Regions from separate parts of the Bacillus sp. NEAU-Y102 genome, predicted to be linked through region 3. Evidence: predicted binding sites of a transcription regulator. Region 3 holds the regulator's gene; each other region holds the start of a gene.
What was found. The regulator NrdR, encoded in region 3, represses ribonucleotide reductase genes. The targets are predictions, from matches to a motif close to AACACNATATATNGTGTT.

Region 1: nrdI (class Ib ribonucleoside-diphosphate reductase assembly flavoprotein NrdI) is a predicted target of NrdR. The motif match lies at 9,662-9,679, and genes of this name have one in related genera.
Region 2: ACYFX0_RS02565 (anaerobic ribonucleoside triphosphate reductase) is a predicted target of NrdR. The motif match lies at 8,297-8,314, and genes of this name have one in related genera.

What each region holds. Positions count from the first base shown of each region.
Region 1 is NZ_JBTWFK010000002.1:178,438-189,707, forward strand. It holds gene ACYFX0_RS07350 (carboxymuconolactone decarboxylase family protein) at 1-217, opposite strand, end outside; gene ACYFX0_RS07355 (Lrp/AsnC family transcriptional regulator) at 341-793, shown strand; gene ACYFX0_RS07360 (DUF3913 family protein) at 894-1,076, shown strand; gene ACYFX0_RS07365 (CPBP family intramembrane glutamic endopeptidase) at 1,105-2,118, opposite strand; gene ACYFX0_RS07370 (ABC transporter permease) at 2,361-3,137, opposite strand; gene ACYFX0_RS07375 (ABC transporter ATP-binding protein) at 3,137-4,039, opposite strand; gene ACYFX0_RS07380 (hypothetical protein) at 4,054-4,845, opposite strand; gene ACYFX0_RS07385 (ABC transporter ATP-binding protein) at 4,842-5,540, opposite strand; gene ACYFX0_RS07390 (GntR family transcriptional regulator) at 5,537-5,917, opposite strand; gene nrdF (class 1b ribonucleoside-diphosphate reductase subunit beta) at 6,133-7,101, opposite strand; gene nrdE (class 1b ribonucleoside-diphosphate reductase subunit alpha) at 7,183-9,267, opposite strand; gene nrdI (class Ib ribonucleoside-diphosphate reductase assembly flavoprotein NrdI) at 9,254-9,613, opposite strand; gene ACYFX0_RS07410 (hypothetical protein) at 10,091-10,408, opposite strand; gene ACYFX0_RS07415 (hypothetical protein) at 10,508-10,702, opposite strand; gene ACYFX0_RS07420 (GNAT family N-acetyltransferase) at 11,036-11,270, shown strand, end outside.
Region 2 is NZ_JBTWFK010000001.1:540,324-551,593, reverse strand. It holds gene acnA (aconitate hydratase AcnA) at 1-801, shown strand, start outside; gene ACYFX0_RS02615 (ABC transporter ATP-binding protein) at 919-2,559, shown strand; gene ACYFX0_RS02610 (hypothetical protein) at 2,592-2,849, opposite strand; gene ACYFX0_RS02605 (redoxin domain-containing protein) at 3,102-3,677, shown strand; gene ACYFX0_RS02600 (3'-5' exonuclease) at 3,793-4,740, shown strand; gene ACYFX0_RS02595 (FbpB family small basic protein) at 4,880-5,023, shown strand; gene sspN (acid-soluble spore protein SspN) at 5,067-5,201, shown strand; gene ACYFX0_RS02585 (glycosyl hydrolase family 18 protein) at 5,288-6,580, opposite strand; gene ACYFX0_RS02580 (acyl-CoA thioesterase) at 6,690-7,109, shown strand; gene ACYFX0_RS02575 (HesB/YadR/YfhF family protein) at 7,136-7,426, opposite strand; gene plsY (glycerol-3-phosphate 1-O-acyltransferase PlsY) at 7,535-8,131, opposite strand; gene ACYFX0_RS02565 (anaerobic ribonucleoside triphosphate reductase) at 8,357-10,213, shown strand; gene nrdG (anaerobic ribonucleoside-triphosphate reductase activating protein) at 10,210-10,662, shown strand; gene ACYFX0_RS02555 (response regulator transcription factor) at 10,681-11,270, shown strand, end outside.
Region 3 is NZ_JBTWFK010000003.1:248,741-260,010, reverse strand. It holds gene phoR (sensory box histidine kinase PhoR) at 1-267, shown strand, start outside; gene polA (DNA polymerase I) at 553-3,186, shown strand; gene mutM (DNA-formamidopyrimidine glycosylase) at 3,199-4,029, shown strand; gene ytaF (sporulation membrane protein YtaF) at 4,102-4,734, shown strand; gene coaE (dephospho-CoA kinase) at 4,786-5,388, shown strand; gene ACYFX0_RS10670 (glyceraldehyde-3-phosphate dehydrogenase) at 5,498-6,526, shown strand; gene speD (adenosylmethionine decarboxylase) at 6,914-7,297, shown strand; gene nrdR (transcriptional regulator NrdR) at 7,581-8,042, shown strand; gene ACYFX0_RS10655 (replication initiation and membrane attachment family protein) at 8,195-9,604, shown strand; gene dnaI (primosomal protein DnaI) at 9,638-10,576, shown strand; gene ACYFX0_RS10645 (DUF4177 domain-containing protein) at 10,608-10,805, opposite strand; gene ytxC (putative sporulation protein YtxC) at 11,041-11,270, shown strand, end outside.

The DNA of each region.
Region 1 (11,270 bases), on a different contig from region 3:
GCACATCATCAGGTCTTCCCTTTGCCATACAGTACGGACATTCATTCCCATACGCTAGTGTTCTTCTCACTTGCTCCTTCAACTCTGCTGAAAGAATTCCTTTATTGTACAGTGTATCCTCTAACGTACTCCACGAATGTAATATATCCGAATTATGCCCTAATAACTTTTGAAACTTTGTATCTCCTACATTTGATAATGAAATTCTCTCCATCATTTCCCCTCCTATTTCCTTCTGTTTTATTGTAAAATAAATAACGTTCACTTTACATTTCATATGAATCTTAATTTATATTTTCCCTTTACAAAAATCATTATTTTACTGGAGGTATATTTACAAATGCAACTAGACCGTGTTGATCGAAAAATTTTAAATGAATTATATAATGATAGTCGCCTTTCTATGCGTGAATTGGCGAAACGAGTAAACTTATCTGCTCCGTCTACTGCAGAACGTGTTCGTAAACTTGAAAGTGAAGGCGTTATTCAAAAATATACAATCGATATCGACTATAAAAAAGCAGGACTAGTTTTAGATTGTATTTTAGAAATCACTTTAAAAAATGGTGATACAACACGTATGCAACAGTTTATTCAGTCTTATCCATCTGCAAGTTTTTGTTACCGAGTAACAGGAAGCTTATGCTACATTGTAAAAATTTCTGTTCCTTCACTCGTTGAACTTGAAGAATTTATCAATGATGTTTCTTCATATGCAACGACAGTTTCTCATATCGTATTATCAGAAGTATCTCTTACTCCTGATATTGAACATATCTTCCCAGAAGATTAATTTATTTTTATTCATAAAATATAAAAAAACCCCTTACAATAAGAATAAAAATAATATATTATGTATTAAAATACATAAAGTTCGAGAAAGGGGCTTCACATTGAAAATCTGGTTTTATGAAAAAACGGCACAATTAGATGACTTGCTTGGTATTTGGGATAATGTTCCAACCATCCCGCGAATTGGTGAAAAAGTGGAGATTTTAAAGACGGTCCGCACTGTTACAGATATTAAATATGTAAAGAACGGTAATAATTTTCGTGTAGAAATTATTACAAATTAAAAAGTAGCTCCTAAGAGCTACTTTTTAATTATCTATTATGTGCTTTCTTTATAACGATTTTATCTTCTTCTACTGATACTGTTACATAATCACTTTCTTCTAACCGAAGCTTATTTACAACCTCATCTGGTAACTCTATGGCCATCAATCTATCGGTTACGATCACTTGACTATACACTTCATTTTCATGTGATGGACTCTCTACTTTTTGCTCATTTATAAAACGTACTGGTGGCACGCCAACTTCGTTTACTGTACGCCATTGTTTCCAAACATACGGAATTAACCATAGTAATCCAACAACTGTAAGACCGATACCAATCCATAAATTACTTTGCGCTTGTAATTCAGTAATTGAGATTGTACCACTTTCTTCTCCACCGAAAAATTGCATACTTGTTGCAATCAAATTATTTAGAGCGTGCACAGCTATATTCGTCCATATATTTTTTGTCTTTATGTATAAAAGACACATAACGACACCAAACATGAACGCACCAATAACATCAAAATGTCCTAGGCCAAAAATAATTGAAGATATAATTACAGCTTTTTTAATTCCCCATTTATGAGCCATTCGCTGTAAGAAAAATCCCCTAAAAATAACCTCTTCCATAATAGGTGCTAACACACATGCTGAAATGAAAGTAAATATCGTCATATATACGTTACTCGTATTAATAACATTTCCGTCTTCTAGCATAGTAACTAAGAAATTCGGTAACGTATGTGCTAATATGTAAAATTGAATCTGAGATATGCCAACTGAAAAAATCATCCCCATTATCGTTGCTAATACAATTAATCCCCAAGATAAACGTCCTGGCTTATCAAAAAAACTGTTAAATACAACATTATTTTTATTTGTTTTTACGTATAGCCAAAGTAACGGAAATACAAAAAATACAGTTATTTGTGAAATAACCTCCATCGTATTCTCAGAAACATTTGCTAGACCTAATGGTATCATTATAAGGAACACCCCTATAATCATCCATCCAAAAAAGCTACGTAGCCTTATACGTGAAAATGCATAGTGCATATAGAACACCCCCAAAGATAGTAAAAATAAAACTTTAATCAGTACTTTATAGGCAATCCTTTCCCTATAAATAGCAGGATAACTAAATTATAATATGAATATAGTTGAAATCCTTCCTATTTTTCTCAAATCATTTCAAACAGCATAGCTCTTAAAATACCATATCGCTGTTCTTCAAGTTGCAATCCAAGTGAAATTTATGTAATAAAAATCCCTGTTTTTACAAGCGGGGATTTCTTTTATTATAATACGTCACGTTTTTGGAATAATGCACTTGATGCTACAAGTAACACAACAAAGTATGCAGCTACAAGTAATAATGAAGCTGTAAACGTAAATTCTGTAAATGTTGGTTCCATTCCACCATTGATTAATTTATTACTATCGTAAGCTCTTAAATCCAAATGGTTGAATACTACAAACTTCGCTACACCTTTTGCAAACATTATTAATACCATGTTAATTGCACCTTGTAAGAAGAATAGGAACATCGTAATAATTAATGGTAATACAGACTTTCTAAAGACATTTGCTAGGAAAAATGCAAGTGTTGCAAAAAAGAACGGTGAAAGTAGTTGATATAAAGTGGACTTCATTACGATTCCTAACGTTAATTCTGTTTTACTACCATCCATTACAATACCCCCAATAATCATTGCAATTAGCATACCAGCTAATACGATAAATAACATTGCTAATAACACTGTAATATATTTAGAAAATAAAACTGCAAGTCTTTTTCTTGGACGGATTAACAATTGTTTAATTGTACCTTTTTGGAACTCATCAGTAAGAGTACGGGCAGCAAGTGTGATCCCAAAAATCGTTGTAAATAAAACAATTAAGCCAATCTCTGAGTTTGCATAATCTAAATATGATCCCTTAAACTCATCACCTTTTCCCCACTTCAACATTGCTAAAGTACCTAAAATTTCGAGTGCCGCAATGACACCAATTAAAATATACATACCTTTTTTCGCATGCAACTTTAAAAATTCATTTTGAATTAATTTAAACATTACGCTTTCACTCCCCCAGTAATCGCTAAGAACTCATCCTCTAACGTTTTATTTTGAACAGTAACTCCGTATACAAGCACATCAGCATGAACAAGTTTTTTTACAATTTGTGGAATGTTGTCTTTTGTTAAAGATGCTACAATTACATTCCCTTTCGCTTTACCTTTAATAATTTCATTCGCTTTCTGAACTTCATCTACTTCAAACGCTACAACGACTGCCTCATCATGCTTCACTTTTTCATGTAAGTTGTACTCTTGTACAAACTCACCTTGTTTAATAATAACGACGCGATCACACATTAATTCAATTTCACTCAATAAGTGACTTGATACGATTACAGCAATATTCTCTTCTTTCGCTAAACGTTGTAAATAATCACGAATTTGGCGAATACCAGCTGGATCTAATCCATTTGTCGGCTCATCTAAAATTAAGATTTTCGGCTGATGAAGTAATGCCTGTGCAATTCCTAAACGTTGTTTCATACCAAGTGAATATGTTTTCACCTTTTTATGAATTGCATGCTCTAATTCAACAAGCTTTACAATCTCAGCAATGCGCTCTTTACTAATTGGTTTAATGGCCATGTTCGCAAAATGCTTTAAGTTTTGCATTCCTGTCATATAATCATATAGTTCAGGATTTTCTACAATCGCTCCAATTTGCTCTAGTGCCTTTTCACGCTCCGAGCGAATACTATGTCCACAAATTGTAATATCGCCCTCTGTCATTGAAATAAGACCTGTCATCATACGGATCGTCGTCGTCTTACCGCTACCGTTCGGTCCAAGGAATCCGTATACTTCTCCTTCACGAACCTCAAATGATAAACCACGAATAATTTCCGTTCCACCAATCCTTTTTCGAACATTCTCTAACTTTACTACTACGTTTCCCAATGCTGATTCCTCCTTTAGACTTCTAGTTTTTTATCGACTATGTAACCTGTAACTACTAGTAATATAATTGTTAATAAACAATTAAAAAATAGATTTAAAATTGTAATCTCGGTACCAGAATAAAATGATGTATTTAAAAAACCATTTTTATCTATAAATCCAATATTATTTATAGCAAACACATACTTTTCTATTTGCTGAAAAATATACGTTATTCCTCCATTAAATGCTGTAAAAATGACGAACAAAACTAAACAAGCAATCTTATTCATCGATGATTTCACATTGAATAGTTTCACAATTACTATAATAAAATAAATAGAAACTAGCATATTAAGAAAATCTAGTCCCCATAAGAAAATAGATAACATATGATGTAATATTCCATAATCATATAAACTGTGTATCGCTTGCTGAATACCTAAATTAGTTTTGCCATTGTAAATATTTAAAGAAAAATAGTATAGAAAAATGATTCCTATTCCTAGCAAAATCATAAAGAGTAGTACACAGAATAAAATATTTGCACATATATACTTTTTTGCTGAAATAGAAGTATAACGTAGCATAGAGTCTTTTAACATTTTCCGAAAAGACGATATACCTGTTAGAAGAATTGCAAATCCATTTATACCTAGCACGATAAAAAATATAATAATAATTATATCTTGCCTACCTGAAATTCTAACTCCTGAAACTCCTTTCATATTAAATAAAAGAATTAATGAAACTGTAATAAAACCAAAGTAAATAATAGCTATCTTTCTCTTATTACAATTATACAGATAATGAAAAAGCTGACTCATTTCTCATAGGCCTCCTTAAACAGCTCATGTACTGCTTTACCCTTTTGAAATCTTAGTTCTTCTACATTTTCATGCAATATTATTTCTCCATCTTTCAAAAAGATTACTTCATCGAATATATTTTCAATTTCTCTTATTAAATGAGTCGATATAAGTAGCGTACAGTCTTGACGATAAAATTTAAGTATTAGCTCAAGTACATGTTCTCTAGAAACAAGATCAATTCCGCCCAATGGCTCATCTAGTACATATAGCTTCGCTTTTCGAGAAAACGTTAAAATAATCTGCAGCTTCTCAACCATACCTTTTGACAATGCTGTAATTTTTTCTTCTAGCGGTATTTTAAATTCCGCTATCGTATCTACCGCTTTTTGAATATCGAAGTCTTTATAAAAATCCCGGTAGAAAAATAAAGCGTCTTTTACAGTCATCCAATCATCAAAGATTGGCTTATCGGACATAAATGAAACGATTTCTTTCGTCTGTAATCCTACCTTTTTACCGTCTATTGTGATACTGCCTTCAGAAGGGTGTTGCAAGCCTGCAATCATTTTCAATAACGTCGTTTTCCCGCTCCCGTTATCTCCAACAAGCCCAACGATTTTCCCTTCCGTAATCTCTATGTTTAATTCACGGATCACTGCTTTTAATCCGTATCTCTTCCATAAGTTTTCTATTTTTAATAGCTCTGTCATTGGCTCTCCTCCCTCTTATCATGCAATGAAGAACGAAGAATTGTAAGAATTTCTTCTTCTGAAAAACCTAAATTGTCCATTCCATCTATAAAAGAATGAAGTAATTCTTTCGCCATCTCTTTTCGCAGCTCCATTATTTTCTCCCCTTCATTCGTTACATACCGTCCCATTCCTCTACGTGTTACAACAACTCCATCCCGTTCTAGCTCTTGAAATGTACGCTGAATCGTATTTGGATTCACTTGTAATTCACTCGCTAATTCACGGACAGAGGGAATTTTATCACCAGGCAATAACTGTCCTGTTACGATCTCTTTTTTTATGTATTCCATTACCTGAATGTAAATTGGTATATTTGGAGAAAACTCTATTTTCATTTCTTCCCTCCTTTTGTATTGGTGTACTAGTTAAATAATACACTGATACAAAAAGTTTGTAAATACCCATTTAATTACAAAAAGTTCTATCCGTTAACCGAATAGAACTTCCCAAACATAAATCGCTATATAGAAATAATAGTGTTATGTAAACAAAATTATAAAGAAAAGCTGTCTTATCAATGAATAAGACAGCTTTTCTTTATAATCCTATATTAAAAGTTAAACACGAAGTCATCGTCAGCTAACTTTTCAACGTTCGTTGCTTTTACGTAACCATTTCCTTTTACAGAGAAGAAATCATGGTTTTTCGTATCTGTACGTAAACCATTTAAAACGATTGGGTTAATTTCTTCTTCTTCAAACTTCGGCTCAAGTCCTAAGTTCATAAGCCCTTTATTCGCATTGTAACGAACGAAACGATTTACATCTTCTACAAGACCGATAGAAGTGTAAATTTCTTCTGTATAGGCCATTTCAATTTCATATAGTTCCATTAATAACTCTTGTGTTTCTTTTTGCACTTCTTGTTGCTCTTCTGCAGAAAGTTCTGCGAAGATTTGTTGTGCTAAAATACCGACGAATACGCCGTGAATTGACTCATCACGAATTATCAAGTTAATAATCTCACCACTTGCTGTTAGTTTTCCTTGACCAGCTAAGTAAAGCGGATAGAAGAATCCACTATAGAATAAATAACTTTCTAAGAACACACTTGCTACCATTGCCATATATAGCTCTTTTTTCGTTACCTCAGGCTTTAACAAACGACGATAGTAACCAGTAATAATACCGGCCTTTTTCTCAAGTAATGGATGATTGTCTACCCAGTCAAAAATATCATCAATTTCTTCTTCAGTAGCTAACGTTGTAAAGATATGACTGTAACTCTTCGCATGTACTTCTTCCATAGCTCCCATGAAAGCTAATACACTTTTAGCTTGTAAATTTTCAAGATGAACAAGTACAAGTGGCATTCCTTCGCCACCTTGTTTCGTATCTAAAAGTGTTAAACCACCTAATACACGCTTATAAGCAATTTGCTCTTCTTTCGATAATTGCACCCAAGTATTTTTGTCAGACGAAACCGCAATTTCTTCTTCTGTCCAAAACTGAGCGATGTTTTGCTTCCAAAACATTAAACTAAAATCATCTTCTTTTTTGTTCCAGTTTACCGCACGCATTAAATCGCCCCTTCTCTAAATATGATAACTAAGCATGAGCAGGGTTCAGAAAACCCTGCTCATCATGTCTCACTTTTTATATTAAACGGTACAAGCCACACACTCTTCCACGCTTAATTTACGTGTTCTCGTATAATACAGACTCTTTAAGCCTTTTTTATGTGCATAGATGTAGTAACGTGCTAATTCACGTGTTGAAATATCACTATTAACGTAAAGAATTGTACTAATTCCTTGATCAATATGTTCTTGAATTTCTGCGATTAAATCAATTAATTTAAACTGATTCATATCGTAAGAAGATTTATAGTACCAGAACGTATCTTTTGATAAATACGGCATTGGATAATATGTTGTCGCGTTCGCATATGTTCTTGATTCGATTTGACTTACGATCGGCATTACGCTTGAAGTTGCATTTTGAACGTAACTGATTGATTGTGTTGGAGCAATGGCAAGACGATATGAGTTGTATAAACCATTCTTTTGCACTTGCTCTTTTAAACTTGTCCAATCTTCTTTTGTCGGAATATGAATTCCTTCAAATAGTTGCTGAACTTTTTCAGTTACTGGGCTGTAATCTGTCGTTTCATACTTTTCGAAGTATGTGCCATTCGCATAATCAGATTTATCGAAGTCTTTAAATGTCTCGCCTTTTTCTGTAGCGATTTCCATACTTTTCTCAATAGAATAGTAATTTAACATCATAAAGAATGTACGAGCGAATTCTTTCGCTTCTGCACTTTCATAAGCGATTTTATTTTTTGCTAAATATCCGTGTAAGTTCATTGCTCCAAGTCCAACTGAATGAAGCTCGTCATTTGCTTTTTTCACAGTTGGTGCATTCGGAATAATCGTCATATCAGAAACAGCTGTTAAAGCTTCCATTCCCGCATGAACTGCTTCACGAATTTCTTTATTTTCCATTACGTTTACGATATTTAACGATCCTAAGTTACAGTTAATATCACGACGGATAATGTCATCTGTACCGTAATCATTTATTTCTGAAGTTTCTTGAAGCTGGAAGATTTCTGTACATAAGTTCGACATCTTCACAGTTCCAATATCCTTCAATGGATGTTGATTATTTGCATTTGATTTAAACATTAAGTATGGGTAACCAGACTCAAGCTGAATCATAGCGATTTTAATAAGCATATCACGTGCACTAATATCTAGTGGCTTCTTCTTCACTTTCGGATTGCTCATTAATTCATCGTACATTTCATCAATGTCAATATCATCTAAATGCTTGCCATATTCTTTATAAACCGTATAAGGCGCGAAAACATGGAAAGGTTCGTTTTTCTCAGCAAGCTCAAAGAACTTACTTGGAACGATAATTCCGATTGATAGAGACTGAATACGGCTCTTCTCATCGGCATTTATTTTTTTTGTATCAAGGAATTCAATAATATCCCAATGGAAAATGTTTAAATATACTGCGCCGGCACCTTTTCGTTGGCCAAGCTGATTCGCATATGAAAACGAATCTTCAAGCAATTTCATAACAGGCACTACACCACTTGCAGCGTTGTCGATACCTTTAATTTGCTCACCACGTGCGCGTAGCTTAGATAAGTTTAAGGCTACTCCCCCGCCGATTTTCGATAATTGCATCGCAGTATTAATGTTAAAACCAATTGAATTTAAGCTATCGTCCATCTCTAACAAGAAACAAGACACCATTTCTCCTCTTCTGCTTCTTCCCGCATTTAAAAAGGTTGGTGTCGCTGGTTGGTAGTTTTGTTTTACAATCATGCTTGCGAATTGTTTTGCCTTCGAAACATCACCGCGTCCTAAGTATAATGACACAATTGCTACACGATCTTCATAGCTTTCTAAGTATTGTTTTTGATCATTCGTTTTTAACGCATAATCTTTGTAGAACTTAGATGCTGCCATATAAGATTGGAACTCGAAGTTTTCACCATAAGCGATGTTATATACTCCCTCTACTTCCTCCAAGCTATACTCGTCCAGAACGTTGTAATAGTAATCATGTTCTTTCATATACTCCATTCGCTCTGCCACGCTATTAAAAGGAACGGTATTCTCTCTAGCTTCTTCCATAAAGACTTCTAATGCCTCTTTATCTTTATGAAGCTGATAAAAACCGTCCTGCATTTGCGTGATTTCATTATTCAGTTCAATGTGTCGCAATCTCCCGCACCCTTTCCTTAAAATATTCTACATCGTTATTTGTTCCAGATAACTCAAATTTTGATACAATAGGCACTTCATATTTAGTAGAAATCTTGTCAGCACTTGCACCGAACATGTCTCCCCAGTTACGATTGCCGCTTGCAGATACGCCTTTTAATTTTTCATTATTGCGCTCTAAAAAGTCTAAAACACGTTCTGGTACATTGCCAAAACCTGTTGTATACGTAATAAGAATAAAGTCTTCATCTATTACTAGATCTTCATCAATTTGAACGGCCGGCATATTTAATTTGTGAATGAAACGCTTCACGTTTCCTGTCATAGAATCATATGCAACTAACATTTCCGACCCTCCCTCTCAAATCTATATTCTCTATATGTTGTTCTTGATTTCTCTATATATTGTATTACGTTTCAAAATAAGACACAAGATATATGTATAAATTCTTTCTTTTTTTAACTTTTACTTTTCGACATGATAGCCGTTTTTTTTCAATACAATGACTATGAAACAACATTCTAAAACTCATGTCAATAAAGTGCTTTTCAAAAAAGTTGTCAACGAATTTAATCTTATTTTAAAAAAAGTTAACAATATATTTTGTCATAAAACGGTAGATGCTGAAGAAATATATTTCTCCAGCATCACGCAAAAAAGAACAGATATGAAACTATAATCTGCTCTAAAAAACGATTACATTTATCAAATTTACCTTATTAAATATATTATACATATACTTTCGTTTTTCGTTACATACTAAAAGATAACTATTATAGAAAAAGATTATTATTATGGAACTTCAATTTATTTATGAAAAGTTTATTCAGAGTGCTCAATACGCAAAATATCTTTTACAAATATGTGATGTGGATTTTCATCTTTATCAAGCATTGTACATACAGGAGCCTCTTCATCAAAGTATACAATCATTCCTTCTACGTACTGATATGTATGTTGAACTTGTACAGTTACTTTAATTTCTATCGCTTCTTCATATGCTCTTTTTATTTTCTGAAGCATTTTTGCTGAACATTTTCGTTTCTCTGGATACATAACCATTCCCATAAATCTATTGCCGGCTCTATCTTTCCACATATAATCCCAATGTGGTAAAATGCCTTGTTTAAAATCGCCCATAATTCCCCTCTCCTTTATCTTTTATTTATCCCGCATTAAACGTTCGATTGGTGTCGGCTACTAATCAGTGAGGGATGCCCTGCTGATCAAAATTCCCCTTTATGAACGTGGCGTTTCTGAATATGTATAAATCACTTGCCCGCCTCGTTGTGCGTTACCAATGAAATGCTTAAAGTCTTCTCTATTTACAACAACTTCTCTGAACGTATAAAATACATCTTTCGTAACAACATACTCCGTTATTTCACCATTTTTCAGCTGATCTAAAATTGTATTTGCTAATTCTTTATCCATGTATTTCACCTCTCTGCAATATTTTATTTTATCGTATATTCTATAGGTCAACAACTGTAAAATTATCCCGCTATTTGCAGGCGGTCCGATTGGTGTTGGCTACTAATCAGTCGTGGAATGAACAAAAGTCTTACTGATTAACGTTTCATTTTATCTCGTTGTTATGCCATGATTTTATTTTCGTTATTTCGCAAACAATATCGTTTTACTATATGTCCACTAAATATCATATACTAACATAGCTACTTCTCTATATCAAACATTTCGGCATTCAATTATGCAAAGTTCCATACCACTATGCTACAATATACAAATAGAACTAGGAGGGATACTATGATTCGGAAAGCAAAAAAGACAGATGCAATGGCAATAGCTCCTTTATTGTATAATGCTCTGCATGAAATTGCTGAAAAAATCACAGGTAGCACAGTTAAAGCAGAAGTATTACTAGGACTTGAGACATGGTTCTCAAAAGAAAATAACCGTCTGAGCTACGAAAACTGTTTTGTCTATGAACAAGACGAGAGTGCAGTTGGAATTATTGTCGCTTATCACGGTAGTGAAGCAA
Region 2 (11,270 bases), on a different contig from region 3:
ACTTGGGATAATGATTCAACATACATTCAAAACCCACCATTCTTTGAAGGTTTATCTAAAGAGCCAGGTGAAGTTGAAACGTTATCAGGTTTACGCATAGTTGGTAAATTTGGTGATTCTGTAACAACAGACCATATTTCACCAGCAGGTTCAATTGGTAAGCACACACCAGCTGGACGCTACTTATTAGAAAACGGCGTACAACCAGTTGACTTTAACTCTTACGGTTCTCGTCGTGGTAACCATGAAGTTATGATGCGTGGTACATTTGCAAACATCCGTATTAAAAACCAAATCGCACCAGGAACAGAAGGCGGATATACAACATATTGGCCAACTGGTGAAGTAACATCTATCTATGATGCTGCTATGAAATATAAAGAAGATGGAACAGGTCTTCTAGTTGTTGCTGGTAAAGATTACGGTATGGGAAGTTCTCGTGACTGGGCTGCGAAAGGTACTAACTTATTAGGTATTAAAGCAGTAATCGCAGAAAGCTTCGAACGTATTCACCGCAGTAACTTAGTATTAATGGGTGTATTACCACTTCAATTTAAAGAGGGCGAAAGTGCTGAAACATTAGGCCTTGTTGGTAACGAGTCATTTGAAATTCAAATCGACAAATCAGTTAGACCACGCGATCTTGTAAAAGTAGTTGCAACTGATTTAGATGGCAACGAAAAACAATTTGAAGTAGTAGCTCGTTTCGATAGTGAAGTAGAAATTGACTACTACCGTCACGGTGGTATTCTGCAAATGGTTCTTCGTGAGAAAATCGAAGAGTCAAAAGTGTCGAACTAAATAATTGAAATGAACAATAAGGAAGCTAACAATAGTTAGCTTCCTTATTTTATGGAAAGGGATGAAACCATATGGTTTCATCCCTTTCTTTTTAATATAAAAAATGGGGGAAACGTCATGAAAGAATATAAAAGAATATTGTTACCATTACGACAGGAGAAAATATTAGTTATAGCAGCCATTTGTAGTGGAATTATAGCTGCTATTTTAAACTTATCGCGCCCAATCTTCATGGGGGTAATTGTAGACAATCTTATTCAAAGGGAGTTAAGAAGTGCCTATTTATATATAGCTTTGTTTGCGGGTAGTCGCTTTTTGATATGGACGAACAATCTTCTATTTGATTATATAAGTTCAAAAGCGAGTCAACGTATATTACAAACGAAACGTATAGAATTATTGCGTCACTATTTCTCATTACCGTTTGAAGAGAGTGAGAAGATCAAGCGAGGGGAGTTAGAAACTTGGGTCGTATCTGATATTCCGAACTGGATCAGATTATATGGCTTTATATTAATAGAGTATATACACGCTATTGCCCAATTTATTGGAGCTTTCATAGCACTACAACATATAGATATACAGTTTATATTGTGGGTAACTCCGTTTTTATTTTTAAGTACAATTGTTCCAATACTGATGGGAAAAAAGGTAAGAGATATTGCAAGCGTTGCTCAAAAAAATCAATCGAGTGTTGTAGAGATGGTGTCACAGTTTGTAAAGGGTATACAAGATTTACGTAGTTTACAAAAAGAAAAATGGGCTATTCGCTTATTTAAAGGAGTAACGGCACAATCTTATAAATCGGAAGTAAAGAAGACGATGATGCAACACTGCATTGGAGTAGTTGGAACAGTGATTGAAACAGGGGCATATATCGTTGTTCTCATTATAGGCGCGCAAAAAATAATGAAGGGAGAAATGGAAGTTGGCTCAATTGTTGCCGTGTTAGCCACAATTGAAATGCTCTTTTTTCCAGTCCGTTACGTTGGCGATTTATTAATGATGACACAAGTTGCAGTCGCTTCGGCAAATAGAATTTTTTCCTTTTTAGATAAACAAGTGGCAGATAGTAAGGTAGAAAGAGCGATGGGGATGACAGTAACAAATGTTTCATTTCAGGAGAATGATGAAGAGAAATGCAGAATTCATAATATTGATTTGCAAATTAATCCAGGTGAACTCGTTATTATTGTAGGAGAAAGTGGCGCAGGAAAAACAACGCTTTTAAAATTAATGACAGGGTTGTATAAACCATCTAATGGTAACATTGTTTATTATGGTGATGAGGCTCGTATGACTACAGTGTGGCAAGAACCTCGTTTCTTTCGGACGACAGTAAAAGAGAATATGTATTTCGAGGAAAAGTGTTTAGAAAACCAGTTAGAAAAAAATATTGAGCTTGTAAATGTGAAGCCGATAATTAGAGGTTTATCGGAAGGGCTTCAAACTGTACTACATAAAAGCGGTGAAGAGTTTTCGGGGGGGGAAAGAAAACGTCTTGCATTATTACGTGCCATTGTTTCAAATCCGAATCTTATTATTTTAGATGAACCAACTGCGGGATTAGATCCGAGCAACCAAGAAACTATTTGGAATATGATAGAAGGATTAGGAAGAGAGGTCACGAGAATTGTGGCAACACATGATGTAGAGAAAGCGATACTAGCAGATCGTGTTGTCATAATGAAAGAAGGACGTATTGTTGCATGTGGAAGTCCTAAAAAATTAATAAATAGTCATTCGTTTTGCAAGTGATGTGAATAAAGATAAGAGTACTGCTCTTATCTTTATTCAGCATCATTTATTTGATACTCGATAGATTCTGAATGATTCAGATCAACGTTAAAGGTAGCGGTCGTAAGGAAAGTGGCAATTCCAAGAATTAAGAAAAGGACGAATGAGACTAGAGAGACGTAGAGACAAATACGCCCTACTTTCTTTTTTTTAAGGTCTTTACTAAAGAGTGAAATGATCCATGTAATAATACCGACTGGGTATAAAAGAAAACTAAGAATATATAATGTTGTTTTTTCGAATGAATTCATAAAAAATCCCCCTTTTGTTGTAGGTTTATAACTACGAGAGTAAAAAGGTGAATGGGTCCATAAGAAGATAAGCAACACTTCATTTATTTTTCTAATTATATGATAAAAAGGAAAAAAATTCACTTTAAATAAGAATATTCTAATTATTTCGACTGTGAATATTTCCAAGCTCGTCCGTATAAGCTAAAATAAGGTATATAGTATTTGGGTAATTAGGTTAATAAGAAGATAAATACGTTAGGGTGATATAAAATGTGGCGGAAGCTTACGATTATTGTAGTGTTACTTTGTTTAGCGGGATATGCAGCTTATGAACAATTTGGTAAAAAAGATCAGGCGGTACAAGGGGAGCAAGAAAAAAGTGAAGCTGCTATGAAAGAGATGATTGCAAGTAATGGTATCGAAATAGGGAAGAGTGCGCCAAACTTTGAATTAACGAAGTTAGATGGAACGAATGTAAAGTTATCGGATTTAAAAGGAAAGAAAGTGATTTTAAACTTTTGGGCAACGTGGTGTGGACCATGTCAGCAAGAAATGCCGGATATGGAAGCTTTCTATAAAGAACATAAAGAGAACGTAGAAATTTTAGCAATAAATTATACGCCTTCAGAAAAAGGTGGGGGAGTAGAAAAGGTAAGCAATTTTGTTAAAGAAAAAGGAATTACTTTTCCTATTTTATTGGACAAGAACATTGATGTGACAACAGCGTATAAAGTAATTACGATTCCAACTTCGTATTTTATAGATACAAAAGGTGTCATTCAAGATAAGTTTATTGGGCCGATGACGCAAAAAGAGATGGAGAAAAGAGTTGCTAAATTAAAATAATGGTGAAAAGGTAGAGGTGGAGAGTTCCCATTTCTGCCTTTTCTTTTTCAAGTAGTAATAACTTCATGATATGATGTAAGAAATATAAACGTTTAGAGATAAAGGAGTGTATGGAGTGGGGAATGTATCCTTACCGTTAGATTATGTTGTAATTGATTTTGAAACAACAGGATTTAACCCTTATAATGATAAAATTATTCAAGTTGCAGCAGTGAAATATCGTAATCATGAATTAGTAGATCAATTTGTTTCATACGTGAATCCAGAGCGGCCAATTCCGGACCGAATAACGAGTTTAACAGGTATTACTAATTATCGCGTTTCAGATGCACCGAAGATTGAAGAAGTGTTACCTTTATTTTTAGCATTTTTACATACAAATGTTATTGTGGCCCATAATGCTTCTTTTGATATGCGCTTTTTGAAAAGTAATGTAAATATGCTAGGGCTACCTGAACCTAAAAATAAAGTAATTGATACTGTATTTTTAGCGAAGAAATACATGAAGCATGCGCCTAATCATAAACTTGAAACGTTAAAGCGAATGCTTGGCATTCGTTTAAGTTCTCATAATGCATTTGACGATTGTATTACGTGTGCCGCTGTTTATCAAAAGTGTGCAGCTATTGAAGAAGAAGGGAACCGAAAAGTAAATAAGGCTGTGCTTGATGAAACTGCGGTATACGAAGCGGTGAAAGAAATGCTTGTATGTAATAAACGTAATGTAGAATGGCTACGTTGTATGAATGTAGGAAGTTATTTAGATATAAAAGCTTTTTATCCAGTTATGAGAGTAAAGGTAAAAGGGCGAAAGAAATATGTATTAACAGAAATATTAGAAGATGATGTGAAAGAAATATGTACAAGCTTAAAATGTGAACCAGCGTTAAAAAGTGAAGTTGGTAATACGAGAATTATGCTTAATAGCTTAGAGGATGTTATGAAATTAGAAAGTTATATTTTAGAACAGTATGATTTTGTGTTACAGGCGCTTCATGATTATAAAGAAATTGAAATGAATGCAGATGAAAAGTTGAAAGAGTATTTAAATATTATGGTATGAAAAACTCCGTGTGCAATATATTGTACACGGAGTTTTTTTAGGAGTACTAAAACATAAAATTTTCTTACAAATCTGATTAAAGAGTTTTTCGTTTGCTCATACTATGTAATAAGAAAGCGAAGGAGAGAGGGTGAACAACATGAGAAGAAGTCGACGTAAATCGTTTGAAGAACTTGTAAATGAAAATAAACAACAATTATTAAGCGATCGCGATGCAATTGATCGCATTGAAGAGCGCATTGAAAAACGTTATGAAATGAAACTTTTTAAGCAAGCTGAATAATTCTTAACACTAGTACGATACTAGTGTTAAGGAGGCGATAATAATGGGTAATCCGAAAAAAAATTCAAAAGACTTTGCACCAAATCATATTGGAACACAATCGAAAAAAGCTGGTGGAAATAAAGGAAAGCAAATGCAAGATCAAACAGGTAAACAACCGATTGTTGATAACGGTTAAAAAGGAGAATGTTATCATTCTTCTTTTTTGTGAGGAAATGAAAGATGAGTTTTTAGCAGTAATATGAAAAAAAGGGCTGACTTTTGTCAGCCCTTTTTCGTAATCGTGAAATTTTCAACGAGTAAACGCCAATTTTGCGAGAATGGTAAACCGATTTTCCAGTAACTAATACCACCTATACCTTGTTCTTTCATTAAATTGAATTTACTTTGAACAGACCGTGAATCTTCAAACCAAACTTCGTGTTGCACGCCGTTTTCATCAAAATAATTAAAATGAGGAGCTTGGGCTGTGAAATCATAACGAATAGGAACATTATATTTACGAGCTAGTGCAACAGCTGCGACGGAGCTAATTGCTTTTGCAGGTGGATTTCCTTGTTTAAATGGAAGCTTCCAATCAAACCCGTATAAATTTTGCCCCATCATAATTTTTTGTGGAGGCATTTGAGATTTTGCATATTGAAGTACTTCTTTCACTGGACCGATAGGAGAAATCGCCATCGGTGGTCCGCCCTGCCATCCCCAGTCATATGTCATAATGACGACGAAATCAACAATTTGCCCTTGCGCTTTATAATCATGAGCTTCGAAAAATTTGCCCTTTTGATTGGAACTTGTTTTCGGTACGAGAGTTGTGCTCAATGTGTACCCACTAGGTAAGCGTGTTTTTACATTTCGTAAAAAGCGATTATACGCCTCGCGGTCTTCAGGTGCTACACTTTCGAAATCGAAATGAATGTCTCGCATGCCATATTTTTCAGCTGTTTGCAAAATGTTAGTAATAAATTTGTTTTGAATCGTTGCGTCGCGTAAAATAACTGATGTTAGATCGGCACTGAAATTACCATTTTCAATATTTGTAATAACGAGCATAGGGATTGTTTTACCTTGCGTTGCAATATTAGCAATTTTAGCTGTTTCAGTAGGTTCTTTTAATGTGCCATCTCTTTTTGCCTCAAAACTAAAATAGGCTAAGTATGTTAAAAATGGATTGATGGCGCGTGTCGCATTAACTAAACTCTCTTTAATCGGTATAGTTGAAGGTTGTAAATAAGCGATGGATTCTACAGCTCGTTTTGTGCCTTTTGGTACATATAATTGTTGTCCGACATGGAGAATAGATTTTAAAGATAAATTATTAACTTTAGCTAAACTAGCGAGGGGGACATTATATGTTTGAGAAATTCGATATAGGCTGTCACCAGGCTGTACATAATAATTATTTCCTTTCGTATTAACGATAAGTGCCTGACCAACAACGAGCGTTTCAGCTGGATTTAGTCCATTGTCTTTTACTATTTCGTCAGGTGTTGATCCATATTTTGATGCCAAGCTATATACGCTATCACCACTACGAACAGTTACAATTTGAATCATATGCTGGCTCCTTTCAGTAAAAGATTCACTGTTTTTATTTTATTTTTGATGTTACTGTATTATGATTAAATGTATGCAAGGTAGCAGAAGTGAAAGAAGGCGAATACATATGTTTGTAGCAGAACATGAAGTTGAAATCCGTTATGCGGAAACAGATCAAATGGGTGTTGTTTACCATTCAAACTACTTAGTGTGGCTTGAGTTAGGTCGCACGAAACTTATACAAGATTTAGGTTTTTCATATGTTGAAATGGAGAAAGAAGGAATTATTTCTCCTGTGTTAGATTTACAAATTTCATATCGTAAAGCGATGCGTTATGGAGAAAAGGCAATCGTAAAAACATGGGTCGATACTGTGAGCCCGCTTCGCGTTGTATATGGATATGAAATATATAATGGTGATGGTGATCTTTGTATTACTGCAAGTACGACGAATATTTGTGCGAAAAAAGAAGGGTTCCGCCCTGTATCATTTAAAAAGTTATATCCTGAGTGGTATGCGAAATATGAGGAAATTAAGAAAAAATAAAAAAGCGTGGCAGAAGCCGCGCTTTTTTATTTTTCATAATTAAATTGTGGGAAGTCGTCACCTTCATGAAGTGTAACAGATAAATTATGTCCATCGAAGAACCATTCATCATCGCATTCAATAAAGAAGTTAATACCTTCTTCTTGAATTTGAACAGCAGGGTGTGCAGGATCATCTTTACGAATACCTAAAGAAAGTCCTTTTTGCACAGTACTGCAACCACCGTATTGTACGAAAAAGCGTAGTGTTTCATTTGATTGTAAGTTTAATTCATTTTTATACCATTGTGCTGCTTCTTTTGTTACGGAAAGATTCATGTATAGTTCCTCCAAGTTATGTTGCTTTTTCTTTAGTATAAAAAATAACGCAAAAAGACGCTATTAATATGCTTCACGTTTTCTTTTTGCGTTATGTGGGTTACGATCTTATTTTTGCTTTTTTGAAAAGTTTGCTTTTGGTTCAGTTTTATTTATAATTCGTCCGATATTTGCACGGTGTTTATAAATAACCATACCTGCTAATAAACACATCGCAATAATGAAGATTTTATCCCCGCTAACAATGGATGCAATAACAGCAACAACTGCTGTTACCATAGAAGAAAGTGATACGTATCTTGTTGTAAATAAAAGGGTGAAAAATACAACAGCCAATATTGCAAAAACAACTGGTGAATAGCATAATAGCACCCCAGCAGAAGTTGCAACTGCTTTACCACCACGGAATTTCGCGAAGATCGGGTAGACATGTCCAAGAACAGCCGCTAACCCGAACCATAGTGGGTGAATATCTAATCCGAAAATCATTGGTAGACTTGTTGCTAATGTCCCTTTTAAAATGTCAGCAATTGTAACGGTAAAACCTGCTTTTTTCCCTAATGTACGGAATGTGTTTGTTCCGCCTAGATTACCGCTCCCGTGCTCACGAATATCGATTCCGTAGCCAATTTTTCCAACAACTAGTGCAAATGGAATCGAGCCAAGCAAGTAGGCAACGATAAATAAAAGATATGTAGTAACCATAAGTTCAGTCTCCTTTATTCAAATGTGTTGATAAAGGGTAAAAAGAGTTTTTCCCGTATATTGTACCATACATTTGTAAAGAGCACATTTCTTTTTTGTAAATGAAAAATTCATTATTTCGTGAAAAAAATTTCACAGTAATGTTACATTTCTCACAGAAACAGCAAGACTATATGTAGTAATATTTTAATCAAAAGACAACAACATATTGGTGGAGGGTTATAAATGTTACAAAATAATACATGTGGAGAAGAATTAATGAAAGTGTTCGAGACGATAGTCCACGGCAATGAACAAGATTTAATGCAAGAAAATGCAAATGTAGACGGCCGCTCTCCAATGGGTGTAATGGGAACGTTCGCATCTGAGAGTGCAAAATATTATGCTGTTGAGAATTTATTGTCAGATCAAGTGAAAAAAGCGATAAATGAAAATATATTATATCCACATGATTTAGATTTTTATGCGACAGGAACGACGACTTGTTCGCAAATTCCGTTAGCGCAAATGCTTGCTAACGGTTTTCATACTGGACATGGACATATGAGACAACCACAAGACATTAAAAGTGCATTGGCTCTTTCGTCTATTATTTTTCAAGCGAATCAAAATATGCAGCATGGCGGTCAATCGTTTGCACTCTTTGATATTGATTTAGCACCTTATGTACGAAAAACAATTGAGAGACATAAAAAACGATTACAATCATATCCGCTTACGAAAGAACAAATAGAAGAATTTGCATGGAAAGAAACGGAAAATGATACGTATCAAGCGTGTGAGGCTTTCGTTCATAATTCGAATAGTATGCATAGTAGGGGCGGAGGACAAGTACCGTTTATTTCTATTAATTACGGAACAGATACATCAAAAGAAGGAAGAATGTTAATTAAACAACTATTAAAAGCAACACAAGCTGGACTTGGTAAAGGAGAGACACCAATTTTTCCGATTCAAATTTTCAAGATGAAAAAAGGTGTGAATTTTGAAGAAAGTGATCCGAATTACGATTTATTTGAATTAGCATTAGAGACAACTGCAGAGCGATTATTCCCTAACTTTTCATTTTTAGATGCTCCGTTTAATGCAGTGCATTATGATGGAAGACCAGAAAGTGAAGTATGTTACATGGGATGTCGTACCCGTGTTATGTCTAATATACATGGAGAAGAAACAGCGATTGGTAGAGGGAATTTATCATTTACGTCTATCAACTTAGTGAAATTAGCGTTAATTAGTGGTTCAAAAGAAGCATTTTTTGAAGCGCTAAACTACTATTTAGATTTAGGAATTAAGCAGTTATTAGAAAGATTTGCGTATCAATGTACGAAGCGAGCAAGAGATTTTCAGTTTTTATATTCACAAGGTGTATGGCGTGGTGGAGAAGCATTGCAGCCTGAAGACTCCGTAGCTTCGATTTTAAAACAAGGGACGTTAAGTGTTGGTTTTATCGGTCTTGCGGAATGTTTAGTAGCTTTAACAGGAAAGCATCATGGGGAAGATGAAGAATCATGGAAACTTGGGTACGAAATTATTTCCTTTATGAGAGATAGAATGGATAAAGCGACAGAAGAACATCAACTGAATTTCTCGATAATTGCAACTCCAGCAGAAGGATTATCAGGAAAGTTTGTGAAAAAAGATAGAGAAGAATTTGGCGTGATTAGCGGTATAACGAACCATAATTACTATACGAATTCATTCCATATTCCAGTTTATTATAACATTCAAGCGATAAATAAAATCCGTTTAGAAGGCCCGTTCCATGCTCTCTGTAATGGAGGACACATTACGTATATTGAACTGGACGGAGCAGCGATGCATAACAAAAAGGCATTAAAACAAATTGTACAAGCCATGGCAGAACATGGCGTTGGATACGGTTCAATTAATCATCCTGTTGACCGTTGTAAGTGCTGTAGTTATCACGGGGTTATTGGAAATGAATGTCCAAGTTGCGGGAATGAAGATGAGGCTAATATAGAAAGAATTCGCCGTATAACAGGCTATCTTGTAGGAGATATGTCGAAGTGGAATAGTGCGAAACGTAGTGAAGAGATAGATCGGGTGAAACATAAATGAAAGTGATGAATATTATTCATGATAGTGTAGTAGATGGAGAAGGATTGCGGACAGTCGTGTTTTTTGCGGGCTGTCCGCATCGTTGTGTCGGTTGCCATAATCCGAAATCGTGGAATATTTGCAACGGAACGGAAATGACAGTAGAAGAAATTGTGAAAGAGATTGCAAGTAATCCATTAACTGATGTAACATTTTCAGGTGGAGATCCATTTTTTCAAGCTGCTGAAGTGAAAAAGGTAGCAAAAATCGTGAAAGATTTGAAAAAAAACCTATGGATGTATACAGGTTATACGTTAGAAGAGATACAGAGTTCCCAAAATAATGATATGATAGAGTTGTTACATTATGGGGATGTTTTAGTCGATGGAAGGTTTGAAATTGAGAAAAAAGATTTAACACTTCCATTTCGCGGAAGCTCCAATCAACGTATTATTCGATTGAAAGAGTAAAAAGGCGGGATAGATTATATGAATAAAACAGTATTGCTTGTTGAAGACGAAAGAAGATTACGTGAAATTGTTAGTGATTATTTTCGTAATGAAGGCTTTGAAGTAATCGAAGCAGAAGATGGAAAGAAAGCGTTAGAGTTATTTGCAGAGCATGAAATTGATTTAATTATGTTAGATATTATGTTACCGGAAATAGATGGATGGTCTGTTTGTAGACGAATTAGAAAAGAATCAGCAGTACCAATTATTATGTTGACAGCACGTTCGGATGAGGATGATACATTGCTAGGTTTCGAATTAGGTGCAGACGAGTATGTAACGAAACCATTTAGTCCGAAAGTGTTAGTAGCTCGTGCAAAGACGTTATTGAAACGTGCGGATGGCGCGGTAGGAGTAGCGGAAGAAAATGCTATGTCTTTAGCTGGAATTGAAGTGAATCGTCTATCTAGAACTGTTTTAGTAGATGGAGAAGAAATTATATTGACACATAAAGAATTTGAACTTCTCGTTTATTTAATGGAGAACAAAGGAATCGTATTATCACGTCAACATTTATTAGACCAGTTATGGGGATATGACTATTACGGTGATGACCGAACGGTTGATAC
Region 3 (11,270 bases):
GTAGAGTTAGCGGAAGATAAATATAATGCTTATATAAAAGTATCGGATACTGGAATTGGTATTAGTAAAGAGGAAATTCCGCGTATTTTTGAACGCTTTTACCGAGTGGATAAAGCGAGAAGTAGAAATACTGGTGGTACAGGCCTTGGATTATCAATTGTAAAGCATTTAGTAGAGGCGCATCAAGGTACGATTACAGTAGATAGTGAAGTTGGAGAAGGGACAACGTTTACAGTTGTTTTACCGAAATCAGCAACTGAAAAATAGGATGAAGGATGTTTACAATATATTAACAATGTCTTAATTAAATATTAATAAAGCTCTGTTAATATAATACATGAAAACCCCTTCATCCAAGGAGTAATTTTGGACGAGAATAGTTAAACTGTTCTCGTCACTTCCCTTTATGCCAATATAAGTCTGTTTTATATATGAAAGAAAAGAACCGTTATTTTTCTTCTCTCTATTAGTCATGTTAATATAGAGAGAGGAAAGGAACGGTTTTTTTCTGTGAAAAAAATCATTTCAAATTTGCATGGGGAGGTTTCTGATTTGGAAAAAAAGGTCGTATTAGTAGATGGTAATAATATCGCGTATCGTGCTTTCTTTGCACTACCGCTTTTAAATAACGACAAAGGTATACATACGAACGCAATTTACGGTTTTACAATGATGTTAATGAGAATATTAGAGGAAGAAAAACCGACGCATATGTTAGTAGCATTTGATGCGGGTAAAACGACATTCCGTCATAAAACATATAGTGAGTATAAAGGCGGACGTCAAAAGACCCCACCTGAATTATCAGAACAATTCCCGTTTATTCGTGAGATGCTTGATGCATTCAACGTACCGCGTTATGAATTGGAAAATTATGAAGCGGATGATATTATGGGAACGCTAGCAAAAGAAGCAAGCGAACAAGGAGCAAGTGTAAAAGTTATTTCAGGAGATAAAGATTTACTTCAACTTGTTTCTGATAACACGCTTGTATGTATTCCGCGAAAAGGGATTACGGAAGTAGATGAATATACGAAAGAAGCTTTATTTGAGAAATATAGCTTATCACCAAAGCAAATTATCGATATGAAAGGTTTAATGGGAGACCAATCAGATAATATTCCGGGTGTACCAGGAGTTGGTGAAAAAACTGCGATTAAATTGTTAACACAGTTTGGAACGGTTGAAGAAGTGTATGACAATCTAGATCAAGTAAGCGGGAAGAAATTAAAAGAAAAACTGGAAGCAAATAAAGACCAAGCTCTTATGAGTAAAGATCTTGCAACTATCATTACAGATGCGCCGATTACAGTGCATGTGGATGATATGGAATATAAAGGATATGAAGCAAGTGATGTCGTTCCAATGTTCGAGAGTTTAGGATTTACATCTCTTTTAAATAAATTAGGTGTTACGCCAGAAGAAACGGCTCCAGCTGAATTAGATGATATTACATTTGATATTGTGGAAGAAGTTACCGAAGAAATGCTTCAGCAAGATAGTGCGCTTATTGTTGAAGTACAAGAAGATAACTATCATAAAGCAGATATTCAAGGTTTTGGTATTCAAAATGAAAATGGTTGCTACTTTATTCAAAAGGACATTGCTCTTAAGTCAGATGCATTTAAAGACTGGCTTGCAGATGGAGAGATGAGAAAGCATACATTTGATGCGAAGCGTGCAATCGTTGCACTGAAATGGAACGGTATAGATATACAAGGGGTTGACTTTGATCTATTAATCGCTGCTTATTTACTTGATCCGGCTGATACAGATAAAGATTTCCGTACTGTAGCGAAAATGAAAGAAACGCATGCTGTGAAATCTGACGAAGAAGTTTATGGAAAAGGCGCGAAGCGTGCTGTTCCAGAGTTAAAAGTAGTAGCGGAGCATGTAGCTCGTAAAGTGCATGTATTATATGATGTAAAGCAAACATTCGTTGAAGAGTTAGAGAAGAATGAGCAATATGAACTGTTTACAGAGTTAGAATTACCACTTGCGCGTGTATTAGCTGATATGGAAGTAAAAGGTGTAAAAGTTGATACAGAGCGTCTTCGTAATATGGGAGAAGAACTTGCAGGCAGATTAAAGGAAATGGAACAGGAAATTTATAAGCTTGCGGGAACAGAATTTAATATTAATTCACCGAAGCAGCTTGGTGTTATTCTGTTTGAGAATTTAAACTTACCGGTTATTAAAAAGACGAAAACAGGTTATTCTACGTCAGCTGATGTACTAGATAAGCTTATGGATCACCATGAAATTATTCCAAACATTTTACATTATCGTCAATTAGGGAAACTAAATTCAACTTACATTGAAGGTTTACTGAAAGTTGTACATGAAGATTCATCTAAAATTCATACTCGTTTTAATCAAGTGTTAACACAAACAGGTCGATTAAGTTCGACGGATCCGAACTTGCAAAATATCCCGATTCGATTAGAAGAAGGAAGAAAGATTCGTCAGGCATTTGTTCCATCAGAAGAAGGTTGGATTATGTATGCGGCTGATTATTCACAAATCGAGCTGCGTGTATTAGCTCATATTGCAAATGATAAAGGGCTAGTTGAAGCATTCCAACATGACATGGATATTCATACGAAAACAGCTATGGATGTATTTGGCGTTGAAAAAGATGAAGTAACTTCAAATATGAGACGACAAGCGAAAGCTGTTAACTTCGGAATTGTGTATGGTATTAGTGATTATGGTCTTTCGCAAAACTTAGGGATTACAAGAAAAGCAGCAGCGGAATTTATTGAAAAGTATTTAGAAAGTTTCCCTGGTGTACAAGAATACATGGAGGACATCGTAAAAGATGCGAAACAAAAAGGATATGTGGCCACATTATTAAATCGTCGCCGTTATATTCCAGAAATTACGAGTCGTAATTTCAATTTACGTAGCTTTGCTGAGCGTACAGCGATGAATACACCAATTCAAGGTACTGCAGCAGATATTATTAAAAAAGCGATGATTATTATGGCAGATCGTTTAGAAGAAGAAGGCTTACAAGCGCGTCTTCTTCTACAAGTACACGATGAATTAATATTTGAAGCACCAAAAGAAGAAATTGAAAAATTAGAGCAGCTTGTACCTGAAGTAATGGAGCATGCAATTGAACTCGCAGTTCCGCTGAAAGTTGATTATTCTTACGGTCCAACTTGGTACGACGCAAAATAAGGAAGTGATGAAATGCCTGAATTACCAGAGGTTGAAAACGTCAGACGGACACTTGAAAATCTTGTAACAGGAAAAACGATTGAAGATGTTATTGTTACTTATCCAAAAATAGTGAAACGACCGGATGATGCAGAAATCTTTAAAGAAATGCTAAAAGGCGAGAAGATTGAAAATATAAAGCGAAGAGGAAAGTTTTTGCTTCTATATGTAACAAATTATGTTATTGTTTCACATTTGCGTATGGAAGGTAAGTTTTTACTACATCAAGAGGATGAGCCGATTGATAAACATACGCACGTCCGTTTCTTATTTACAGATGGAACTGAATTACATTATAAAGATGTGAGAAAGTTTGGTACGATGCATCTCTTTAAGAAAGGTGAAGAGATGAATCAAATGCCTCTTGCTGACTTAGGTCCGGAGCCGTTTGATGCTGAATTGACACCGCAGTATTTACAAGAAAGATTGCAAAAGACAAATCGTAAAATAAAAGTTGTGCTATTGGACCAGCGTCTTTTAGTAGGGCTTGGAAATATATATGTTGATGAAGTTTTATTCCGTTCTCAAATTCATCCGGAACGGGAAGCTTCTTCTTTAACAGTAGAAGAAATTGAGCGGATTTATGAGGCTACCGTTACAACGTTAGGTGAAGCGGTAAAACGTGGCGGAAGTACAATTCGGACGTATATCAACTCACAAGGGCAAATTGGTTCATTCCAAGAACTCCTAAATGTATATGGAAAAAAAGGAGAGCCGTGTGTAACTTGTGGTACGATATTAGAAAAAACAGTAGTTGGCGGGCGAGGAACGCATTACTGCCCAATTTGTCAGCCTAGAATATAGAAAAGAGATAACATCGGATAGGCATTTGTCATATACATACAGCAGAGCTATGTATAAGGGAGGAGCTTACCGATGTACCTTTATTTATCTCTTATTTTATTAGCTTTTACATTAAGCTTAGATAGCTGTAGTGTAGGGCTAACATATGGGTTAAGAAGCGTAAGAATTCCACTAAAATCAATTATAATTATCGGAATCTGTTCAGCGGCTGTTATGCTTGTTTCAATGGGAATTGGACATATGATCGCGAAAATATTTTCACCTGTTATCGCAACGCGTATCGGTGGGCTTGTTCTTATTGGAATAGGGATTTGGGTGTTATATCAATTTTTTCGAAGTGAGAAAAAAGAAGAACTGAAGCAAGAGGAGAAGGTCTGGAAATTAGAGATTGCCTCGCTAGGGCTAGTAATTCAAATTTTACGGAAACCGACTGTAGCAGATTTTGATAAATCAGGCACCATTTCTGCAGGAGAAGCATTACTTCTTGGTATCGCTCTTTCTGTAGATTCATTTGGTGCCGGAATTGGTGCATCTTTATTAGGGTATGCACCCGCTATGATGGCGATATTAGTTGCAGTTATGAGTTCTTTGTTTTTGTTTATTGGAATGAAACTTGGGACGGTTTTATCGAATATGAAGTGGTTACAAAAATTTACATTCCTGCCTGGAGTATTACTCATTATTATTGGAATTTGGAAAATGTAAGTATGGGCGTGGAACATTAGTTTCGCGCCTTTTATTATGAGGAGGATTATGATGACAGTAGTAATTGGATTAACAGGAGGCATTGCAAGTGGAAAAAGTACAGTGTCTCAAATGTTTCGTGAATTGAGCATACCAGTTATTGATGCAGATATTATTGCGCGAGAAGTTGTAGAGCGAGGAAAACCAGCATATAACAAAATAGTAGAAGTATTTGGAACGGAAGTGTTGCAAAAAGACGGAGAACTGGATCGGCCGAAATTAGGGAGTGTCGTTTTCTATAATGAAGAAAAACGATTGCAGTTAAACAAAATTGTTCATCCTGCAGTACGTGAGGAAATGAATAGACAAAAGGAAATGTACATAAAAGAAAGTATGCAAGCGATTGTGTTAGATATCCCTCTTTTATTTGAAAGTAAATTAACAAGTCTCGTTGACCGTGTTTTAGTTGTAGCAGTTACTCCTGATACACAATTAGAACGTTTGATGAAACGAAATGGTTTTTCCGAAGAAGAAGCAACGGCGCGTATTCAATCTCAAATGCCGTTAGCGGAAAAAGTGAAAAATGCAGATGAAGTGATAAATAATGATGGCACAATTATGGGAACGAAAACACAATTGCAGGTGATTTTAAAGAAATGGAACATTATTGACTAAAAAATTGTGAAATTAATGAAAATGCTTAGTGACATATCTCCTTTTTGTGTTATACTATTATTGGAATTGGAGATAAATAGTATAACGCATTCAAGGGGGATAACATATTATGACTCGTGTGGCAATTAATGGATTTGGACGTATTGGGAGAATGGTATTTCGTCAAGCAATAAAAGAAAGCGCATTCGAAATTCTAGCAATCAATGCAAGCTATCCATCTGAAACGTTAGCACACTTAATTAAATATGATACAGTTCATGGTAAGTTTGACGGAACAGTAGAAGCATTTGAAGATCACTTATTAGTTGATGGAAAAATGATTCGCCTTTTAAACAACCGCGATCCAAAGGAATTGCCTTGGACAGATTTAGGTGTTGAAGTTGTAATTGAAGCAACTGGTAAATTTAATTCAAAAGAAAAAGCAATTCTTCACGTTGAAGCTGGAGCGAAAAAGGTTATTTTAACAGCGCCTGGTAAAAATGAAGATGTAACAATTGTAGTTGGTGTGAATGAAGACCAATTAGATATTACAAAACATACTGTTATTTCAAATGCATCTTGTACAACAAACTGTTTAGCGCCTGTTGTAAAGGTGTTAGATGAGCAGTTCGGAATTGAAAACGGTTTAATGACGACTGTTCACGCTTATACAAATGACCAAAAAAATATTGATAACCCACATAAAGATTTAAGAAGAGCGCGTGCTTGCGGACAATCAATCATTCCGACAACGACAGGTGCCGCGAAAGCGCTAGCAAAAGTTCTTCCGCACTTGAACGGAAAACTTCATGGTATGGCACTTCGTGTACCAACGCCAAACGTGTCTCTTGTTGACTTAGTAGTAGACGTAAAACGTGATGTGACAGTTGAAGCTATTAATGAAGCTTTCAAAACGGTTGCAAACGGTGCGTTAAAAGGTATTGTAGAATTCAGCGAAGAGCCTTTAGTATCTATCGACTTTAATACAAATACACACTCAGCTATCATTGATGGTTTATCTACAATGGTAATGGGTGATCGTAAAGTGAAAGTACTTGCTTGGTATGATAACGAGTGGGGCTACTCTCGTCGTGTTGTAGATCTTGTAACGTTAGTTGTTGAAGAGTTAGCGAAACAAGAAAATGTGCAACACATTTAAGTGAATAAGGGGGAGGGCAAGGCAATATTTGCCCTCTTTTTTTATTTTTTTCTGAAAAGGAAAAAAATTATATGAGTATATTTTAAATAGTGGACATACCACGAAACGTTGTGATTACTGCATTTGTGAATCGTTTATTTTTTTTAGGGAAAAGTAAAGAGGAAAATATGACAGAAAATCGAAAAAACTGTTGTTGCAAAATGAAAATAAACAAAGTATACTAACACTCGTAAACTTAAGAGCTGAGGTACGTAGTCACTACTTAAAGGGTTAGGACCTCTCTGGACTAACTTTCCCCCGTGGTAGTGGAGCAAGCCAAATTGCAAATTAGTTTTCAATTCGAACAGTTAGAATAAATTTACAAGGGGGAACTGTAGAATGGATACTATGGATACGATGGGTCGTCACGTGATCGCTGAACTTTGGGATTGCGATTTCGACAAGCTTAATGACATGCCGTATATTGAACAATTATTTGTGGATGCAGCACTAAGAGCTGGTGCTGAAGTGCGTGAGGTTGCTTTCCATAAATTTGCACCACAAGGTGTAAGTGGAGTAGTAATTATCTCGGAATCACATTTAACAATTCATAGCTTTCCGGAGCACGGTTACGCGAGTATTGATGTTTATACTTGTGGGGATCGTATTGATCCAAATGTTGCTGCAGAATATATTGCAGAAGGTTTAAACGCGAAAACGCGTGAGAGCATCGAGCTTCCTCGAGGCACTGGTAGCTTCGAAATTAAGCAGAGAGAAACAAAAGCTCTTTAAAAAAGAACATAATTGATTTAAAATGTAAAGAGGTGTATAATGCACCTCTTTTTTAGTTTATAAAAAAGAGGTAATATAACGTACTGGTTAGTTGAATAAATTGTACTCTTGCAAATGAGGTAGTGCCCTATATACCATCTTATTTTTAAGGATGAGATGATAAAGTGATGCGCTGAAACTTAAAGTGGTAAGAGAGTTAGAATGAGTTATATAATATTGTATATATATTTTAGGTGAAGTGAGTAGAGAAAAATAAAGAGTATAGTGTAAAGGAGTGAATGAATTGCGTTGTCCATCCTGTTCTCATAATGGTACAAGAGTGTTAGATTCGCGTCCGGTAGACGAGGGGCGCTCTATTCGAAGAAGGAGAGAGTGTGAAAGTTGCTTAAGTCGCTTTACGACCTTTGAAAGGGTAGAAGAGTCACCTCTTATCGTTGTAAAAAAAGAAGGCACACGAGAAGAGTTTAATAAAGAAAAGATTTTACGTGGTTTAATTAAAGCGTGTGAAAAAAGACCAGTATCTTTAAGACAATTAGAAGAAGTAACACAAAGCGTGGAACGTGAACTGCGTAATTTAGGTATATCAGAAGTGAAAAGTGATATGATTGGTGAAATTGTTATGGAAGAACTTCGCGATATTGATGATGTTGCTTACGTACGCTTTGCTTCTGTATATCGTCAATTTAAAGATTTAAATGTATTTATTGAAGAATTAAAAGATATACTGCAAAAAGAAAGAGAGTAGAAGTTGTATTTTATTCTCTTTACATACCGTAAGTAATAGGATAAGAGAGCTAGAAGCGTAAGCTAATAGCTCTTTTTCACTAAGAATTTATATAATGAAGGTAGAACGAATGAAGTAGAGGATAGATTGGATGAGAGAAAGGAAAAGCAATAATGGAAAAACAGTCATGGATGGAGCTATTGCCGATTGATCGTTATAAAGTAAGTGCGAAAGGGCTACTGCATAATTACGACCGAAAAGTATTAACGATGTTGTATCAGCCGTTAATAGGTAGTAGAGCTTTTAGCTTATACATGACACTATGGGGGGAGCTAGAGCAAGATCGTGTATTTGGAAAAGAGAATACACATCATTCCCTTATGGTGACTATGCAAATGCAACTTCCTGAAATATATGAGGAACGAGTAAAGTTAGAGGCAATTGGGCTTTTGAAGGTATATATTAAGAAAGAAAAAGATATTCGAATGTTCATATATGAGTTGCAACCACCTTTATCTCCAAAGCAGTTTTTTGATGATATTGTTTTAAGTATCTTTTTATACAATCGATTGAGTCGGACAAAATATAATCAAGTAAAGCAATATTTCTTAGAAGAAGAATTTGATTTTGCTTCTTATGAAAATGTTACGCGCTCTTTCAATGATGTGTTTGGTTCGTTTAATCCAGGACAGCTTGAGCATGCGCAAGAAGACCTTCGTATCCCAAAAACGACAACTATGCCAAGTAACGAGAAGGGAGACGCTCCGAAAGTTTGGAATGATTTCTTTGATTTCTCTTTATTTGTAGATGGATTGTCCGCTCTTGTTCCTAAAAAGTCGATTACAGATCAAGTAAGAGACTGCGTTATAACACTTGCTTACGTGTATGGTGTAGATGTGTTATCGATGCAAAATATCGTTCTTGGTGCGGTGACAGAGATGCAAACAATTGATATGGAAAGGCTTAGAAAAGGAGCTCGCGATTGGTATCAATTTGAAAATGGTCAAGCATTACCGGTATTAAGTGAAAGAGTACAGCCTCATGCTGCACGTACGATGAAAGAGAAAGAGCCTTCATCGCAAGAGGAGATGCTAATAAAGCAGCTAGAGGAAATCTCGCCAAAACAATTATTGAAAGAGATTTCTGGTGGTGCAGAGGCAACGAAAGCGGACTTGCAAATCGTTGAAGATGTCATGATTAATCAAAAATTGACACCAGGAGTTGTGAATGTACTTATTTATTACGTTATGCTACGCTCAGATATGAAACTTGCGAAAACGTATGTCGAGAAGATTGCTGGGCATTGGGCACGTAAAAAGGTTGGTACAGTAGCGGACGCGATGGAGTTAGCGAAAGAAGAGAACCGTCAATATCAAGAGTGGGCTGAGACGAAGAAAAAAGGCCGTACGGCGAAGAAAACGGTACGGAAAGAAATGGTACCAGATTGGCTTAAGGAAGAAGAGCCGAAGGAACAAGAGAAAGAAACGGCGAAGAAAGATGTAAGTGTAGAAAAAGATGCAAGTACGTTAGAAGATGAACGAAAACGATTAGAAGAAGTGTTAAAAAAATATAAGCGTGATTAATAGAAGAGAATGAACGCTCTTTGAGGTGAGAAAATGGAGCATATTCAAAATTCATTTGCAAAATTAATGGGAAATGAAAAATTTAAAAATAGATATGAAGTATTAAAGGCAGAAGTAATGGCGCATCCGCGTGTGAAAGAATTTATAGACGAACATAAAGGTGAAGTAACGACTTCTATGATTGAGCGCAGTCTTGTGAAGCTATATGAATATATTGGACAAAGTGTAGGTTGCGTGGATTGTCCGGATTTAGGTTCATGTAAAAATATGCTGCAAGGGTACGAGCCAAAGCTTGTTATTCAAGGGAAAATGATTGATATTCAATATGATCGCTGCGTTAGAAAAGTAGCACATGACGAGAGAAAGAAATATGAAAAACTCGTTCAAAGTGTATATATGCCAACGGATATTTTACAGGCAACTATGGAAAACTTAGACCCTTCTGATTTAAATGCACGTATCGATGCAATTGGTGCAGCGAATGAATTTTTAAGTACATATGAACCAGGTAAAAAAGCACAAGGTTTATATTTGTACGGTAAATTTGGTGTAGGAAAAACGTACCTTTTAGGAGCAATTGCGAACGAGCTTGCTCGAAAGAAAATAAGTTCGATGCTCGTATACTTCCCAGAATTTTTACGTGAAATCAAAAGTTCGATTCAAGATAATTCGATTGGTGAAAAGATTGATGCGGTTAAACGCGTACAAGTTTTAATGTTAGATGATATCGGGGCAGAAGCAATGTCAAGCTTTGTGCGTGACGATGTGCTTGGTGCAATCTTGCAATTCCGTATGTTAGAAAACTTACCGACGTTCTTTACGTCTAATTTTGATTTTAAACAACTGGAACACCATTTAACGTATACACAGCGTGGTGAGGCTGAAGAAATGAAGGCAGCACGTATTATGGAACGAATTAAATATTTAGCGAAACCAATTCCGATTGGTGGGAAAAATCGTCGTCATAAGTAAAAGAGCAAGCTGAGAAGCTTGCTCTTTTGTATTATAGTGATATTTTCTTTTCAAATATGAGGTCGAAATATTCAGGTTGTCCAGAACTGCCAATCGTAGGGGCGACAATCTGTACGAACCTCCAGTCATCTCTAGCATGTTCTTGAATAATTTCTTGGTAGTCTTCAGCTAGTTTTGAGCGAGTGAGCCCCCAATGGAATTCGACTTTTACGAATTTATATTCGAACATTCGGATACCCCCTTTTAGTGATAAATAAAGTATACAATAAAAAATTCATAGTAGCTTGTATCATTTTTTTCTCCCTCCCTTAATATATATAAAATTAGCAAGCCAGATTGAGTGGATTTTCTAACGATAGGAAATGTAATTCTACTAAGAGTGAACTTCACGCGGAAAGGACTCTTATAGGATTTGTAACGTATAGATACAGTCCTTTAGAGCAGGGATAAAAGGGGGGACAAAAGTGATTGAAATTTGCTTCGAAGAAAAAAATGATGCTATGCACGTATATAGACAATTGCTGAAAAGAGCGGAAGTGTTATATAAGGAAACGAGTGTGTATTTACAGGAGCAAAAAGTGGTGATTCACATACCAGTACATGAATCGAATTATATTGAAAAGATCTTATTGCCAGTAATGGTGTATTTCATTGTGAATGTGAAACAAAATGAGTGGATTTATACGATCTTAAA